4 regions of the Paenibacillus sp. URB8-2 genome follow, and region 3 is predicted to be linked to each of the others. Evidence: riboswitches for the same ligand, from Rfam matches in the RefSeq annotation. Region 3 holds a riboswitch; each other region holds the start of a gene.
The links. Region 3 has a riboswitch for cobalamin ahead of cobT (nicotinate-nucleotide--dimethylbenzimidazole phosphoribosyltransferase). Riboswitches for the same ligand answer to the same signal wherever they lie in the genome.

Region 1: it holds a riboswitch for cobalamin, as region 3 does, so the genes downstream of both, PUR_RS05060 (S-layer homology domain-containing protein) here and cobT (nicotinate-nucleotide--dimethylbenzimidazole phosphoribosyltransferase) in region 3, are expected to answer to the same signal.
Region 2: it holds a riboswitch for cobalamin, as region 3 does, so the genes downstream of both, PUR_RS02200 (anaerobic ribonucleoside triphosphate reductase) here and cobT (nicotinate-nucleotide--dimethylbenzimidazole phosphoribosyltransferase) in region 3, are expected to answer to the same signal.
Region 4: it holds a riboswitch for cobalamin, as region 3 does, so the genes downstream of both, metE (5-methyltetrahydropteroyltriglutamate--homocysteine S-methyltransferase) here and cobT (nicotinate-nucleotide--dimethylbenzimidazole phosphoribosyltransferase) in region 3, are expected to answer to the same signal.

The regions. Positions count from the first base shown of each region.
Region 1 covers NZ_AP023239.1:1,077,875-1,082,056, forward strand. The annotation lists gene PUR_RS05055 (GAP1-N2 domain-containing protein) at 1-1,977, shown strand, start outside; cobalamin riboswitch at 2,070-2,264, shown strand; gene PUR_RS05060 (S-layer homology domain-containing protein) at 2,431-4,182, shown strand, end outside.
Region 2 covers NZ_AP023239.1:462,901-467,082, forward strand. The annotation lists gene PUR_RS02200 (anaerobic ribonucleoside triphosphate reductase) at 1-1,575, opposite strand, end outside; cobalamin riboswitch at 1,782-2,015, opposite strand; gene PUR_RS02205 (MTH1187 family thiamine-binding protein) at 2,340-2,648, shown strand; tRNA gene PUR_RS02210 (tRNA-Thr) at 2,898-2,969, shown strand; gene PUR_RS02215 (APC family permease) at 3,072-4,182, opposite strand, start outside.
Region 3 covers NZ_AP023239.1:2,201,951-2,206,132, forward strand. The annotation lists gene PUR_RS10045 (Lrp/AsnC family transcriptional regulator) at 1-149, opposite strand, end outside; gene PUR_RS10050 (serine hydrolase domain-containing protein) at 291-1,472, shown strand; cobalamin riboswitch at 1,686-1,892, shown strand; gene cobT (nicotinate-nucleotide--dimethylbenzimidazole phosphoribosyltransferase) at 2,031-3,125, shown strand; gene cobJ (precorrin-3B C(17)-methyltransferase) at 3,154-4,182, shown strand, end outside.
Region 4 covers NZ_AP023239.1:3,866,018-3,870,199, reverse strand. The annotation lists gene PUR_RS17915 (serine/threonine protein kinase) at 1-135, opposite strand, end outside; gene PUR_RS17910 (undecaprenyl-diphosphate phosphatase) at 352-1,215, shown strand; cobalamin riboswitch at 1,318-1,521, shown strand; gene metE (5-methyltetrahydropteroyltriglutamate--homocysteine S-methyltransferase) at 1,744-4,044, shown strand.

The DNA of each region.
Region 1 (4,182 bases), 1.1 Mb from region 3:
CGCTTCGACCGCGAATTCGACGCCGTCCGTCAGAAAGCCATACCGGAGCCGGCTGTTCTGGAAAGCTTCCGGGATTATTTTTCGCTGAAGGGCCATAATTACCGGACGCGGATTGTCGATTACTTTATCAACGGAATGCTGAACGCGCAGAATGCGGGCCGGGGGGACTCTCTGGAGGAGGCGTTCGGAGTGGTCGAGAGCGGCGGGGAGCTGGCTGCCGCCTTTTTCCGCAAGCTGCTGACGACCCCGGTCTTTGGACGCCTTCTGTTCCAGCCTTATGTGGAATCCCGGCTGGCATCCGCCGCGAACGCTGCGGACCTGCTGGAATTCGTGGCGGACTGGGATCGTTTTATGCCCGAAGCGCTCCGTCAACCGGCCGTCCATGACGCGCTGCTGGATTATTTGCCGGAGAAGCTGGAGCGCGAGCGTGATCCGGTGGGTGCTGTGGCTGCGATCCATGATTGCATTGAGCAAGCGGAGAAAGACCGCCGGCGAAGAGCCGGCATTCGCCCCGAAGCGCTGGCGCTCCAGAAGGAGCTGGCAGCAGCGGCGGACCGGTATTTGCTGGAGCGTCTTTCGCTTGACGATATTACGCAGGAGCAGCTGCTGGAGCTGTCGTTCGTTCGGTATTCCCTTGAAATGGGCGCATGGGACCCGCCGCTCGACCTGCACAGCAGACGGAAGGCGAATGTGCTGCGCACGGCGTACCGCTGGTTCGGCGAAGAGGACCCGGACGAGCATATATTCGACGGCCTGTCCCCGCAGGAAATGGACGATGTGCAGCTGTTGGGTCGGCGCTGGCTCAAGGAGAACCGGGGAACGGAGCCGTTTGCCCGCCTGCCGCTTGCCTTCTACCACAGCCGTGCCCGCGAGGGAGGGCCGCTGGAGTACGACGCGCTGCTGGAGCATCTCCGCCAGAAGGCGGATGGCGATAAGGAAGCGGTGTACCGCTTTCTGGCCTGGTCGCAGGACAATCCGCTGTTCGCCATTTCCTCCAAGAAGCTCCAGCCGGGCTACCGGCGGGCGATTTTGAAATATTTTGCGGGCCATGACCGTGAAGCGTTCAAGAGCCGCGATTTCCGTAAAAATCATATGGCCAAGGCCGGACCCGCGCTGCAAAGCGTATATGGCGCGGCCCGGTCGCAGCTGGCCTCGCCGCTGGCGCAGTGGGTACGCCGCCGCCGGTTTCAGCTGATGATCTTCGGCGCGGCCCTCATCGTTCTGCTGATCGCGGGAGTCCTTGCCACCCGTCTGCTGAAGGGAGGAGGAGACGAAGCGGTTCCGGCAGCCTCGCCGCAGCCTTCGCCTTCGCAGTCTGCGTCAGGCGTGAGTTATCTCGAAGCTGCGGCGTATCTTGTACATGGCGACGGTAAGGGCGGAAGCTCGCTGCTGTTCGCCTTCGCCTCCCAAGCCGCCTGCCAGGAGTTTAACCCGGCAGAGATTGAGGTGGATTCCGGGACCGGACAGGCTGAAGTATATAAAGTGGACGGCCTGACCCATAACTGCGAACTTCAGGTATCCGCTAGCCCTTCGGATTCCGGAGTCGAGGCGGGTGCCGGAGAAGCAGCCGATTCGGGAACGGTGGACGGAAGCGCCGGAACGGCCGGGAACGTAAGCGGCGGCATAGGCAATGCGGAAGCGGCGTCCGCCGATGAGAGCGAAGCCGCCGCGGAATCTTTGGCGGCTTCGGCCGTTCCGCCAGCCTCTCCCGGCGGGGACGTTCCCGCCGGTGCGCCTTCGCCGTCAGGAGAGCCGGATGCAGCGTCAATCGCTCCGGGTTCCCCGGCTCCGGCCTCACCCGGCGCAGGAACTTCCGGCCTTGCGCCTTACCAGGTGAAGGTGACGCTCGTTTCCTCTCCGGAGCTGACCGCCGGAAGCGCGGTCAAAGCCGAAGACTACACGCTGGTACTGATGGAAGATCCGCAGGCGGCCCCGTCCCCGGCTCCTTCCGCAAGCGCGAGTCCTCCGGCGGAATAACGTGTGATTTTCCCGTTTTAATTAATGGCCGAATGGCCTGCCATGTATGGACAACCTCTGCGATAACCGATATGATAAAGATTGTCAAAATTTAATATAGTCTTAAAAAAGGTGCGGGCCGATTACAAGCCTGCTTAAAAGGGAAGCCGGTTGGAATCCGGCGCGGTCCCGCCACTGTATATGCGGAGTAACCCTCTGAAATCATGCCACTGTTCACGTAAAGCGGGAAGGCGAGAGGGAAGCGATGAGGCATAAGCCAGGAGACCTGCCTTTTTTAGTCAAAGTTCGGTGTCCTTCGGGGGGTGAGGGCATCTGACATTTGCGTGCGGCTGATGCTGGGAATGGCTTACAGCATGGATTCCGGCTCATTTTTCCGAAAGACCGTCCCTCCGGGGGCGGTCTTTTCTTATTCGGAAGACTCCCACATTATTCAGGAGAGAAAGAGGTTGAAGAATGAAGAACAGGATTTCTTCCAGAATGTTTGCGCTGGGAATGGCATTATTGATGATTTTTTCATTATTGGGCGCGCCGTTTGCTCCGGCGGGGCAAGCGCTTGCCGAGGCTGCGGATTCGCAGACAACGGGTGCTGCCGATGCCGGGTACGCTGCGGATGCAGCTGCGGCTACCCCGTCTTCCCAGTCGATCGGTGTAACCGATGCCGTTTATTCCGCGGCCGAGTATATTATAAAGCAAGGCGTAGCCTCGGAATGGCAGGCAATCGGCTTGGCCCAAGCCGGGTACAAAGTGCCGAATTCCTACTCTGCCGCGCTTAACCAAACGGTAGAGAAGGCGAAAGGGATCTTTTCGGCCGTTACGGAATATGCAAGGTACGCTTTAGCGGCTAAAGCGATCGGAGAAGACCCGACCAATATTAAAGGATATAATCTGATTGAATCTATCTACAACAGCGGCGGAATTACCGGGCAAAGCCTGAACAACGCCGTCTACGGATTGATCGCGCTGGATTCCGGCAGCTATACGGTGCCGTCCGATGCGAAATGGACCCGTGACAAGCTGGTTCAGCACATTCTTTCCAGACAAAATGGCGACGGGGGATTTGCCCTCAATAGCGGAGGCTCCAGTGAGCCCGACCTTACGGCAATGGCTTTGGCCGCTCTGTCTCCTTACAAGGGCGATCCGGCTGTCGCCACCGCCGGGCAAAAAGCGGTACTATGGCTGTCCGCTCAGCAGAATACGACCCACGGAGGCTATGGAGAGAGCAGCGAAAGCGTCTCGCAGGCCATTATCGGCCTGACCGCATACGGCGTCGATCCGGCCGGTTCCGATTTCACCAAGAGCGGCAGCAATCTGATCAGCCGTCTGATGAGCTTCCGTACGGCAGACGGAGGCTTTGCCCACCTGCTGTCCGGCGGCAACGACGCTTTTGCCACGGAACAGGCGCTGCAGGCGCTTGCCGCATACAGCCTGTTCACGGGCGGCGGCGACAGTAATCTGTATGATTTTATTGCGAATCCGCCGGCCGTGCACCCGCTTGTCCAAGTGTCCGTAGCCATCGAAGGACCGACGGCTTCTTTGGGCGAGGGCAATGTGTACGGCAGCAGCGCTTTGGACGCGTTGAACAAGCTGGCGGAGACCAAGGGAATCTCGGTTGTCAATCCGAGCGGCAGTTACGTAACGGATATTGGCGGCATTCCGGCGGGGCTTTTTGGCAGCTTGTCCGGGTGGTCGTATGCGGTCAAGAGAGACGGCGAATGGGTTGCCATCGATGTCGGCATGAAAGATTTCGTCCTTAAGGATGGCGACAAGCTCGACATTTATTATGGGAACTATGGCGTCACTCAACTGATTGATTCCGTATCCTTCTCACCGCAGCAACCGAAGCAAGGAAAGGCGTTTGAGGTCAGCGTTATTCAAAAAACGTGGGTGTGGGACAACGAGACTTTCGCCTCGCATCCTGTAACCTCTCCGGCGGCAGGCGTCTCCGTCTCCATCGGCGGCAAAACGGCTGCTACGAACGACCAGGGTGTCGCGTCCTTTGGAACCGATCTGACGCCGGGAACACAGGCGCTTCAAATTACCGGCTACCAGGACGATGCCGCGCCGACTGTCGTGCGTTATACCGGGTCTGTTACGGTTCTGCCGAAGGAAGTGCCGGTGTCGTTGTCGGTAGAAGGGCCGCAGGGAACCATTATGGAAGGCTCCATAAGCGGGTCCGTTGCGCTTGAGGCTCTTCAAAGACTGGCC
Region 2 (4,182 bases), 1.7 Mb from region 3:
GGTAACGCCTTCGATTGCGCCGAATTCCTTGCGGTCGATCTTGGTGAACTTACCGGACAGTCCTTCCGCCGGAGTGGCGAACAGGGTAATGTTCAGGTCCAGCTCGTCGCTCTTGCGGTCGCAGAATTCGCGCATATGCCGCACGATGGCGAGCGCCTTGTCATACACCTCGGCATCCTCGGCGTGATGCTTGCCGTACATCGCCTTCATGCATTCGGCCATGCCGATGAAGCCGAGCGACAGGCTGCCGTGCTTCAGCAGTTCGCTCACCTGGTCCTCGGGCTCTAGCAGTTCCCCGCCTTCCCATACCCCTTCGCGCATCATGAAGTCAGACGCTTTGGCCTTTTGCGCCGCCTGGATGCGGAAGCGGTGGAGAAGACCCTCCAGGGCGATTTCCATATAATGATCCAGATCATCGTAAAAGCCTTCCTCATCCGCCGCTTGCCGCAGACCCGTTGCGGTTCCGTATTGGATGCCAAGCCGGACAAGGTTCAATGTATTGAAAGACAGATTGCCTTTGCCGGAGCAGTAATTGCGTCCGAAGCGGTCGCCGAGCACCCGGGTGCGGCAGCCCATCGTCGCGAATTCGGTATCCGGGTTTGCCGGATCGTAATACATCAGATTCAGCGGGGCGTCCAGATTCGCAAAATTCGGGTACAGCCGCCGCGCCGAGCATTCCGCTGCCTTCAGGAACAGCGCGTAGTTGGGTTCGCCCGGCTGCTGGTTCACGCCTTTTTTACATTTAAAGATCTGAATTGGGAACACCGGCGTTTCCCCGCTGCCCAGACCATTCATCGTAGCCGTCAGCAGGGAGTCGATTACAAGCTGTCCCTCGGGCGAGGTGCAGGTGCCGTAATTGATGCTGGTAAAAGGAATTTGTCCCCCCGCTCTGGAGGACATCGTGTTCAGGTTATGTATCAGACTCTCGGATGCTTGAAGCGTTTCGCTCTGCGTCTCCTTCAGCGCGTAGCGGAAGGCCTTCGGATAACGTTCCTTCAGATCGGTCCGGCTCATTGTGATTTCCCCGAGGTCCTCGCCGGCTTGTCCTTCTTCAAAATAATCCAGGCCCTTGCGGAACAGCTTGGCGAAAGACTTGGCCACATAAGGGGCGAGATCATGATCGAGCTTACTTCCCGATACGCCGCCGTATTGGGCGTTTTGTTGGGATTGAAAAATAATCGCCGTAAGCGCCATGGCCGTCATAATGGAGTTCGGAGGCCGCACACTACCGTTGCCGGTGTTGAAGCCCTGCCGGAGCAGTTTGTCAAACGGGATGAAAATGCAGTTCGTCGTTCCGATGGCGTATTGGTCCAGATCATGCACGTATACGACGTTTTCCTTGATCGCCTGCATAAGCTGGGGCGGCATCGTGAAGCTGCGGGCATACCATTTGGAATACTCGCTGCCGAATTTGCTCATCTTGCCGGAGAAGCTTTCCCCGTTCAGATTGGCATTCTCCCTCAGCAGATCCATGTCCCGGCTGTCGATAATATCGCGCCCCAGACCGATAACTTCCTCCAACAGAACTTCGTTTGCGCTTTGGCCGCTTGTTTGCCGTTTCTCCAGCAGCGTCATTGTGCAGCTCTCCTCTCCATAACGTCCCTGTCCTAAAACTCTGATTATCCTTGTGTTCAAAAAAAACTTGCATTCCAAAAAGGCATTTCCTGCCCAAGAACGCAGGAAATGCCACTATGCTCGCCAGGCCCGTATAACCAAGCCCGGTCAATATAAAAAACTACATAGCGGACACCCCTCCTGTTCCTCGCAGGCACTCTTATGAATGGTGTCGCTGGAAACAGGCAGGTCTCCTGGCTTCCGTCTGTTCTTCCGGCGCCTTCCCGGGAGCGGATTCCTTGCGCTCTCAGTGGCCTTGTGCCGGAAGATGCCGCCCGCGTCCTCGCCTGAGGCGGGGCATCCGGTTACAGTGGCGGGACCGCAGCGGATTCGCACCGCGCTTCCCTATTAAGCTATGACTTCTCGTTAGAGAGTCAAGCACCTGATTCCACTATATTTTGTTGTCGTTTATTTAAGATAACCCAATATGTTGTATCTGTAAACATATTTTTTGAGTTTTTGATATCCACAGAACATCCACAAACCGTCCACAGGTAATCCACAAATTCATCCACAAACTGACCCTTCAAGAGTCACAAACGAGAGGGGATATGGCATCGTTTGAATCCGGATTTGCTGTGAGGTGCCACAAACAAAACCTGATAGGCCCTCCGGCTATGAACGAATGAGAGGACGATTTGTAGCCCGGCTCTCCAGTTGCTACAATATAGGAAAGCTGTATAGGGATGTTTCCGCAATGCAGCATGGAGAGGGAGGTTATTCAAATGACTATCGCCGAAATCACCGTAATTCCGATCGGAACCGGCAGCACCAGTCTCAGCAGTTATGTCGCCGGGATGCAGCGCGCGCTGGAGAGCGTGGAGGGCATAACCTTTGAGCTTACATCCATGGGCACTATTATTGAAGGCCCGCTGCCGCGCATTCTGGCTGCGGTCGAAGTCCTGCACGAAACGCCGTTCGCGGCCGGCGCCCAGCGCGTGTCCACTGCGCTCAAAATCGACGACCGGCGCGACAAAGAGGCCAGCAGTAAGCAGAAGCTGGAGTCGGTGGAGCGCAAGCTGCACGAAGAGTAGGAGCAGACGGACTGCCGGGGCGGCATGATTGCCGCTCTGGGCAGAGGCAGATTGGGCGGCAGGGACAGCAACATACGGTTTGAGCCGAACGGAGTGTGCAGCGGCGAACCGCTTTCCCGCCCGGTTTGTTAGGGGTATCCTCCCAAAGCAATGGCGACAATTTCTTGCAACAAACCGGTCTAAAAAAGAGTTGCTTTTTTCACCAAACGAGGTATAATAGTTTCTGTTGTGACGGAAAATTAAGTATATGCTGGTGTAGCTCAGGGGTAGAGCAACGCACTCGTAATGCGTAGGCCGGGGGTTCAATTCCCTTCACCAGCATCCTAAAAAGCTTGATTTGACGCGGTTCTCGGGTGTACGGGGACCGCGTTATTTTTTGTTGTAAAAGGATACTCTTTTTCGCATTGAGTCTGTTCTTTAAGCTTACTTCTTTAAATGATACGGCACCGTCGTTACGACCACATTTCTCCGGTACAACAGGTGGGTGCGAATGAGCAGACCGGATTGATTGTGGAGGATGTTGTGCCAGCCCTTTTTCGGAATGAACTGCGGGATGATCACCGTAACCTGGTAATTCGACTCGCTTGCCTTATTCTGAACGGTGTCGATAAATTTAATCAGCGGTTGAATGATGCTCCGGTAGGGCGAGTACAGGGTTACCAATCGGATATCGGGCTGCCACTTGGCCCATTTTTCTTCAAATTCGGCTTCTTCCTCCCGCTCAAAAGGAACATTGACGGCAATGATCTGGTGCGCCGAAAGTGTTTTGGCATAGTTCAGCGATTTCTCCACGACATGCGTAATGCCGGCCACAGGCAGAATGATGACATTTCCTTCGATCGGCACGGACGGCTCGCAGGTAGTGAGCCTCAGCTGGTCCGCTGCGGCTTCATAATGCTTCCGAATCCTGTAGAAGAGGTAGACGATCAGCGGCAGAAACACAAGTACTGTCCATACCTGGGTAAATTTGGTAAGTAAGAACATCAGGGTAACGACGAAGCTGATTGCGGCGCCGGTTGCGTTAATGAGGAGCTTCGTCAGCCATCCGGCCGGCTTTTCCCGCAGCCACTTGACGATCATCCCCGACTGGGAAAGAGTAAACGGGATAAATACGCCGACGGCATACAGGGGAATGAGCTGTTCGGTCTGTCCTTCAAATACAAGGATCAGCAGGATGGACAAAATCCCCAGAATAATGATTCCGTTGGAGTACCCGAGCCGGTCTCCCCGAACCGTGAACATTCTTGGAATGAACTTGTCTTTAGCGAGATTGACCGCAAGCAGCGGAAATGCCGAGTATCCGGTATTGGCGGCCAGAATCAAGATGAGCGCGGTTGTCACCTGGATAAAAAAGTACATAAAGCTCCGTCCGAACGTCAACTCGGCGATTTGGGAGACTACCGTAACTTCTTCATTTGGACTGAGCCCGTAATAATAAGCCAAAACAACAATTCCCGAAAACAGCAAAGCCAGCAGCAGCCCCATTGCGGCCAGCGTTTTGGCGGCGTTGCTCGGAGCGGGATCTTTAAAGTTG
Region 3 (4,182 bases):
TACTCCTCGATAACTCCTTTCTCTTCCATTCGTCTGACCCGTTCCGTTACAGCAGGTTGGGACAAACCGACGCTTTTACCCAGCTCTGTCATTGAAATTCTTGCCTGATTTTGAAGATGGAAGAGGATTTGTTTGTCCACATGATCCACTATGAAAGTCCTCCTTAAAAATTAAGGTATTTAAAAGAAAATTTCTTTTATTACTTTGTATAATCATCATAATGGATTGATTTCGATATGTAAAATGAGCAATTTAATTTAATACATGAAAGTTAGAGAGGGTGGATAACATTGAGCAAATACGATCTAAATAAGAGAGATACAGAAGCGCTGCAGGCACGTATTGATGAAGTCATTGATCGTACCCTTGCCGAAAAAAGGCTGGTTGGTGCTGTTGTCCAAGTTACGCTTAACGGAACGCAATGTTATAACCGCGCTGCCGGATATGCAGACCGCGAACAAAACCGGTTCATGCAAGATCATACGTTATTCCGGCTTGCTTCCGTATCTAAACCGATCGTTTCCACGGCTGCCCTGGTGCTTGTATCGCAAGGCCGTCTGGGGTTGGATGATCGCGTGGACAGATGGCTGCCCGAGTTTCGCCCCCGTTTGCAGAATGGTGAATTTGCAGCCGTGACCATTCGGCATTTGTTGACTCACACGGCAGGATTGACCTACCGTTTCTTTCAGAAGGAACATGATTCATATGAGAACGCCGGAGTATCGGACGGTATGGATCAGGCCGGCATTTCATTGGAAGAAAATCTGCGCCGTATTGCTTCCGTACCGCTCCTCTATGTGCCAGGTACCCAGTGGAAGTATTCCATTGCAACAGATGTACTGGGTGCAGTTATTGCCAGGTCTGCCGATACCCCGCTAGGCGAAGCGATACGTTCTCTTGTGACCGGACCGCTTGGCATGAATGATACCGGATTTATTGCGGTCGATGCCCTAAGGCTTTCAGCGGCCTATGCGAACGATCTTCCTGAGCCGCGCCGTTTGCTTGATTTTGACCACATTCCATTTATAGAAGGTACTTCGGGTTTCCGGCTTGCTCCCGGCCGGGCGCTTGATGATACGGCGTATCCGTCAGGTGGCGCCGGCATGGTTGGCAGTGCGGGTGATTTTATGCGGCTGTTGGAAACCTTACGAAAAGGTGGAGCACCTCTATTGCCGGAGAGTCTGGTTCAAGAAATGACCACCAATCAGATCGGCAATCTTCCTATGGCATACTGGCCAGGGCGTGGATTCGGGCTGGGTTTTACCGTGCTGAAAGATCCGGCGGCCGCTCAAACTTCCGAGTCGCCGGGAACTTGGCGTATGGGCGGAACTTATGGTCATTCCTGGTTTGTTGATCCCGTCAAACAAATAAGCGTCGTCGCGTTTACCAACACCGCGCTGGAAGGCATGTCGGGCCAGTTTACGATAGACCTTTGCGAGGCGGTTTACGAAGGGCTTGGGAAGTCTAAATAACGCTAACGTACTTTAGTTTGTCTGGAGCCCTCGGCGGACAGAAATGTACTGCTTGTGACGCATGGCAGCATCATTCGGATGAATACCGGACAAGAAGAAATCGTGGACAATGGTACTATAATCGAATTCACGGATAAACTGGAGAGCAGACTCATAGACTTCTTTTTAAATCTCAAGTTATAATAGGCGTACTGTAAGCATATCTTGTCTACAACAGCATATGGAGAAAAAGGTGAAACGCTAAGGCGTTTCTTAAAAGGGAAGAACGGTGAAAGTCCGTCGCGGTCCCGCCACTGTAAATGGAGAGCAAGCTTTAAGCCACTGTGTCAAATGGGAAGGCTTAAGCAACCGAGTCATTATGATTTTGGTTTTTGCGTCTGATCCACAAGTCAGGAGACCTGCCTTTTTTCAACAGCACGACTGACCTACGAGGATAGGAAGGGGGAGCACGCTTGTATTACGGCGATTAACGGCACTTCTACGCTCTTTTTGTGTAGGGAGTGCTTTTTTTGTTTCTCAAATTTTGTTACATATGTCTCTAGAATGGTAGAAGGGATTGTGATTTTCTTGGAAAAATTATTGCAAGTGATCAATCGGATTGAACGGCTGAATATTGTATCGATGCATCAAATGAGAAAACGCGTCAACAACCTGACCAAACCTTTGGGGAGTCTTGGCTGCCTGGAGGAGATTGCTGTAAGGCTTGCCGGTATAACAGGCAGCGTGCAGCCCCGTGTGGACAATAAAGCGATTATCGTGATGTGCGGCGATCACGGTGTCGTTCAGGAAGGCGTCAGCGCCTATCCACAGGAAGTTACAGGGCTTATGATGGCGAATTTTATTCGCCAAAGCGCCGCTGTTAATGTGCTCGCACAGCAAGCGGGGGCGGAGGTTCACGTTATCGATGTCGGGACTTTGCTGACAGACCTGCCGGAAGGTGTAGTTCAGCGGAAAGTCCGCCCGGGAACGGCCAATATGGCAAAAGGGCCGGCGATGACCAAGGAAGAAGCGGTTGCCGCGATGCATGTCGGGATAGATATGGCTTACGAGCTTGCTGATAAAGGAATCGAAGTGATCGGTTTAGGGGAAATGGGCATCGGCAACACGACTCCAAGCAGCGCTATTACGGCGGTGTTCACTGACCATCCGGCGGAACGGATCACCGGAAGGGGAACCGGTATCGGCGACGAAGCGTTAGCCGCCAAAACAAAGGTGATCGAACGGGCGATACAGGTCAACCGGCCTAATCCGGGTGATGCTGTCGACGTGCTCGCTAAAGTAGGAGGACTCGAAATCGCCGGGCTGGCAGGTGTGATATTGGGAGCGGCTGCCCGCAGAGTTCCGGTGGTTATTGACGGGGTGATTACAGGGGCTGCGGCGCTCGCTGCCTGCCGGATCGAACCCCGCTGCCGGGATTATTTATTCGCTTCCCATTTGTCCGTTGAACCGGCGCACCGTATCGTTCTTGATGAGCTTGGGCTGAAGCCTTTGCTGTATCTGGACATGCGCCTTGGAGAAGGGACAGGGGCCGCGCTGGCTCTTCCTGTCATCGAATCGGCTGTACATCTGGTTTCGAAGATGGCCACATTTGAAGATCTCGGTATCCCGAGTCCGGCCCCTGAAGAAGATGAATTCGGCCTTGCGGTAGAGTGATCATGGTTTAAATAGAGGAGGCTGCACGATGGAACAGAAGAGAGGCAAACTGCTTGTGATCGGGTTTGGCCCGGGCGCTTTTGAACATATTACGGATCGTGCCCGCAGGGCAATCGAGGAAAGCGAAGTCATCATAGGTTACAACACCTATGTGGATTTGATCCGGGGCCTTCTAACCACTCAGGAAATTGTAAGAACCAGCATGACGGAAGAAGTGAGCCGCGCTCAGGAGGCTGTACGGCAGGCGTATATGGGAAGAACAGTTGCGGTTATTTCCAGCGGCGACGCCGGTGTATACGGAATGGCCGGACTAATCTATGAAGTATTGATCGAAAAGAAATGGAATGCCGAGGAGGGAGTGGAAGTAGAGGTTATTCCCGGAATCTCCTCGATCAACTCCTGTGCCGCGCTCCTTGGGGCGCCAATTATGCATGATGCCTGTACGATCAGTCTAAGTGATCATTTAACCCCTTGGGACACCATTGCCAAACGCGTGGAAGCGGCGGCTGCAGCGGATTTTGTGATCGCTCTTTATAATCCGAGAAGCGGAAGGCGTACCCGGCAGATCGCTGAGACTCAGCGGATTTTGCTGGAGCACCGTTCCGCGGACACGCCGGTAGGTCTGGTGAAGAGCGCTTACCGGGACCGGCAGCAGGTTGTCCTTACCACCTTGGCGGACATGCTGGAGCATGAAATAGGGATGCTTACCACGGTTATTATCGGCAACTCGTCGACGGTGGTCTATGACGGCTTAATGATTACGCCGAGAGGCTACCAGCGGAAATATACACTGGACTCGGAAGAGCAGAGACTAAGACCTAGCGAGCGTCTTCAAGTGGCGGCGGAGCCGTGGTCACTGAGTGCGAAGGAAGAGGCTGGAGAGAGAGGGGAAGCTAAGTCCGTTCAACTTGATTTCCCGGCTTCCGCCTCTTACAGCAGCGCGAAATCGTCCGGCCCGCTGGAAGCGGCGATGGAGGCGCTGCAGATTCTCGAGGCCAAAGGCATCGTCTCCGGGGACTACGCTGGTTCCAAATCGGCACGCGCTGCCGCCGCAAAT
Region 4 (4,182 bases), 1.7 Mb from region 3:
CAGGCAGCGGTATGCTAGTCCATAGCTTCCCATACCGATCCGGGACAGCACCTTGTACCGCTTTCCGATCAGCTCTCCCTCCTCCCGGGGATAATCCCTCCAGGCGGATAGAAATGCGCGCAGGCTTGCAAACAATGAACATCCTCCCCACGTTGTTCCGCCGTAATGTGATCTTTCTGTTCATTATTGCACATTTCCTCGGGTGTAGTGCAAGTTCGGAAGGATGAGGCGAAATGCTTGCGTTAGGTATTCTTACCTGGAAATATGGCTTGTAAGTTTCAGAAATTGCCGGCGATGTTTAAGCTACTAATAATGAAACTTTAAATCATCATTCTTTAAGGAGGCGAAAGCTTGGATCTGCTCGCAATTATCAAAGCCGTTATTTTGGGTCTGGTGGAAGGCCTGACCGAATTTGCTCCGGTGTCCTCAACGGGTCACATGATTATTGTCGACGACATGTGGTTGAAATCTCAGGAACTTCTCGGAAAATACACGGCCAATACGTTTAAGGTCGTAATACAGCTCGGCTCAATCCTTGCGGTCGTCGTCATCTTTAGAAATCGTTTCATCGATCTGCTTGGACTGAAACGCTTCAGCCGGGGATCGCTTGAGCCGGTCCCGGACGGCCAACCGCCGCAGATACATACGCCAGGCCGTCTGAGGCTTGGGCAGGTCCTGGTTGGTCTGATCCCGGCGGGTGTTCTGGGAATGCTGTTCGAGGATTACATTGACGAGTACCTCTTCTCGACGTCGACCGTGCTGATCGGGCTTGTGATCGGCGCCATATTTATGATCTGCGCGGATTTGTTCGCTCCGAAGCGTGTCAAGGCGCAGAGCGTTGACCAGATTACATACGGGCAGGCGCTTGGGGTCGGTCTGATCCAGTGTTTCTCACTGTGGCCCGGCTTCTCGCGTTCCGGCTCGACGATTTCGGGAGGCGTCCTTCTGGGCATGAGCCATCGCGCCGCCGCCGACTTCACCTTTATCATGGCGGTGCCCATTATGGCAGGCGCGAGCTTTATCTCATTGCTCAAGAACTGGCAGTACTTTACGATGGACGCGCTGCCGTTCTTTATCGCCGGATTTATCAGCGCCTTCGTGTTCGCGCTGCTGTCGATGCGGTTCTTCCTGAAGCTGATCAACCGCATCAAGCTGCTGCCGTTCGCCATCTACCGCATCGTGCTGGCCGCCTTCGTCTATATTATTTTCTTTTAACCGGTTATCAGGTATTGCTATAGCTGGAGCTTCCATCTTCTATTGCGGACCGCGGGGTCTTGCCGTAACATTAATGGTGTACTCAACATTCAAGTAACAGACCATTAAATAACGGAAACGGGTGCTTGCCGGACAAGAGAATTCCGGAGGCTTAAAAGGGAAGCTCGGTGCAAAGCCGACGCGGTCCCGCCACTGTAACGGACGAGTCTTCAGCCAGATTATGCCACTGTCAGCCTGGGCTGACGGGAAGGCTGCTGATGACGATGACGCCGCAGCCAGGAGACCTGCCTGTTTCGACGCACTGCTGTACCTACGGGAGATGGGAAGGTGTCAGATCGCAAACGTAATTTTAACGTAGGCGTCTTTCCCCTTGCGCTTTTGGGGGAAGGACGCCTTTTTGTTGGAAAGTTACGTGAAATGGACAGCGACTCTTCCGAGACGGACAAAAGGTTCACTTCCTTAAACAACGGAATATGATGTTTTTTTGGGAGCCTAAGGTAGGACCAGACGAATAGGAGGAACGGAGAAATGACAATTAACACAAGAACAAGCAATCTTGGATACCCGAGAATCGGTGCGAACCGGGAATGGAAAAAAGCATTGGAAGCTTACTGGGCGGGCCGGATCGGCGAAGAACAGCTGCGGGCGGAAATGGAACGTTATCAGCTGGGTAATTTGCGTAAGCAGCAGGAGGCGGGCATCGACCTGATTCCTGTGGGGGATTTCACGTATTACGATCATATGCTGGATACGGCGGTCATGTTCGGCATTGTGCCTCAGCGGTACCGGTACGAGGGAGGACCTGCCGGACTGGATCTGTATTTTGCCATGGCCCGCGGGAACTCCCGGGCGGCGGCGTGCGAAATGACGAAATGGTTCAATACGAATTACCATTACATCGTGCCGGAGATCGGCGATATCAAGCCTGTTCTAACGGAGAACAAACCGCTTGCCGCATACCGGTTCGCCAAATCGCAAGCGGGCATCGACGGAAAGCCCGTGGTTATCGGACTCTATACGTTTCTGAAACTGTCCAAGGGCTTTGCCCTTTCGGAAATCCGCAGTGTGGCGGAGCGGTTCCTGCCGGTTTATGTACAGCTACTGCAGGAGCTGGAACGGGAGGGAGCGGCATGGGTTCAAATTGACGAGCCGGCTGTAGTAACCGGACTTGGGAAAGAGGATATTGAACTTCTAGGCTACATCTTCGACGCGCTTCATTCCGCTGTTCCCGGTCTTTCCATTATGCTTCAGACGTATTTCGAGTCCGCCGAACCGCTTGAAGCTCTATTGAAGCTGCCGGTGCAGGGAGTCGGCCTCGATTTTGTACACGACGGCGGAGCCAACCTGGAAGCGATCGAGCGCCTGGGCTGGCCGGAGGATAAGACGCTCGGAGCGGGGGTGATCGACGGGCGCGGCATTTGGCGCTGCGACCCGGAGGATAAGCTGGCGCTGGCTGAAAGGCTGGAGCGGCTCGTACCGGAAGACAAGCTGATTCTGCAGCCGTCCAGCAGCCTGCTGCATGTGCCCGTGACGGTGCGGAGCGAGGAACGGCTGAAGCCGGAGGTGCGGAACGCGCTGGCCTTCGCCGATGAGAAGCTGGCGGAGCTTACGCTGCTGAAACGGGCGCTGCTTGAAGGCAGGGAAGCTGCCGGTACGCAGTGGACCGGGGCGAAGGCGGCGCTGGATGCCTTCCGCAAGCTGCCGGAGCGCAGCCGCGCGGACGTGGCGGGGCTTGAACGCGGCCTGGCCGAACTGCCGGATCACCGCAGCCCGGGCTACACCGAGCGCGCGAAGCGCCAGCAGGACAAGTGGCGCCTGCCGCTGCTGCCGACAACGACGATCGGCAGCTTTCCGCAGACACCGGAGGTCCGCCAGGCGCGGTTGAAATGGCGCAAAGGCGAGCTGAGCCAGGAACGCTATGATGAATTTATCCGCCTGCAAATCGCGGACGCCATCGCACTTCAGGAGAAGATCGGTCTGGACGTTCTGGTGCATGGTGAATTCGAACGTACGGATATGGTGGAGTTCTTCGGGGAGAAGCTGGACGGATTCCTGTTCACACAGAACGGTTGGGTGCAGTCCTATGGTTCCCGCTGCGTCAAGCCTCCGGTGATTTACGCCGATGTTGCTTTCACCGAACCGATGACCGTCAAGGAAAGCGTCTATGCGCAATCTTTGACGAAGCTGCCGGTAAAGGGCATGCTCACCGGACCGGTCACGATTCTGAACTGGTCGTTCGTGCGCGACGATCTGAGCAGAGAGAGGGTCGCCTACCAGATTGCGCTCGCTCTCCGGCAGGAGGTGCTGGCTCTGGAAAGCGCCGGTGTGGAAATGATTCAGGTGGACGAGCCGGCGGCGCGCGAAGGACTCCCCCTTAAGGAGAAGGACCGGACGCATTATCTGGACTGGGCTGTAAGAGCTTTCCGTATTTCCACAAGCCTCGTTCGTGATACGACGCAAATTCATACACATATGTGCTACTGCGAATTTAGCGATATGATCGATGCCATTTCCGATATGGATGCGGATGTTATTTCCATCGAGACTTCCCGCAGCCACGGCGAGCTGATTGCAAGCTTCGAGGAGATGAGATACGACAAAGGCCTCGGGCTGGGAGTGTATGACATCCATAGTCCGCGCGTTCCGTCAGTGGAGGAAATGGAGACCGGCATTAACCGGGCGCTGCGGGCTCTGCATCCGGAGCAGTTCTGGATCAATCCGGACTGCGGACTAAAGACGCGAGGCTGGAGCGAAACGGAGGCTTCGCTGCGAAATATGGTGGCGGCCGCGGAAGACGCCAGAAAGAAGGCGCGGGCGATTCAGCCGTAACTTGCGCGTGAGGAGCGGCATAGTGATACACCGGGAGTCCGATCCCGGTGTATTGTTTTTTCAACCTGCAACCTTCCAGAGGCTGGAATCGTCTAGAAATTAAATGTAAGGACGAACAGACATATTTGGGGGGATGGT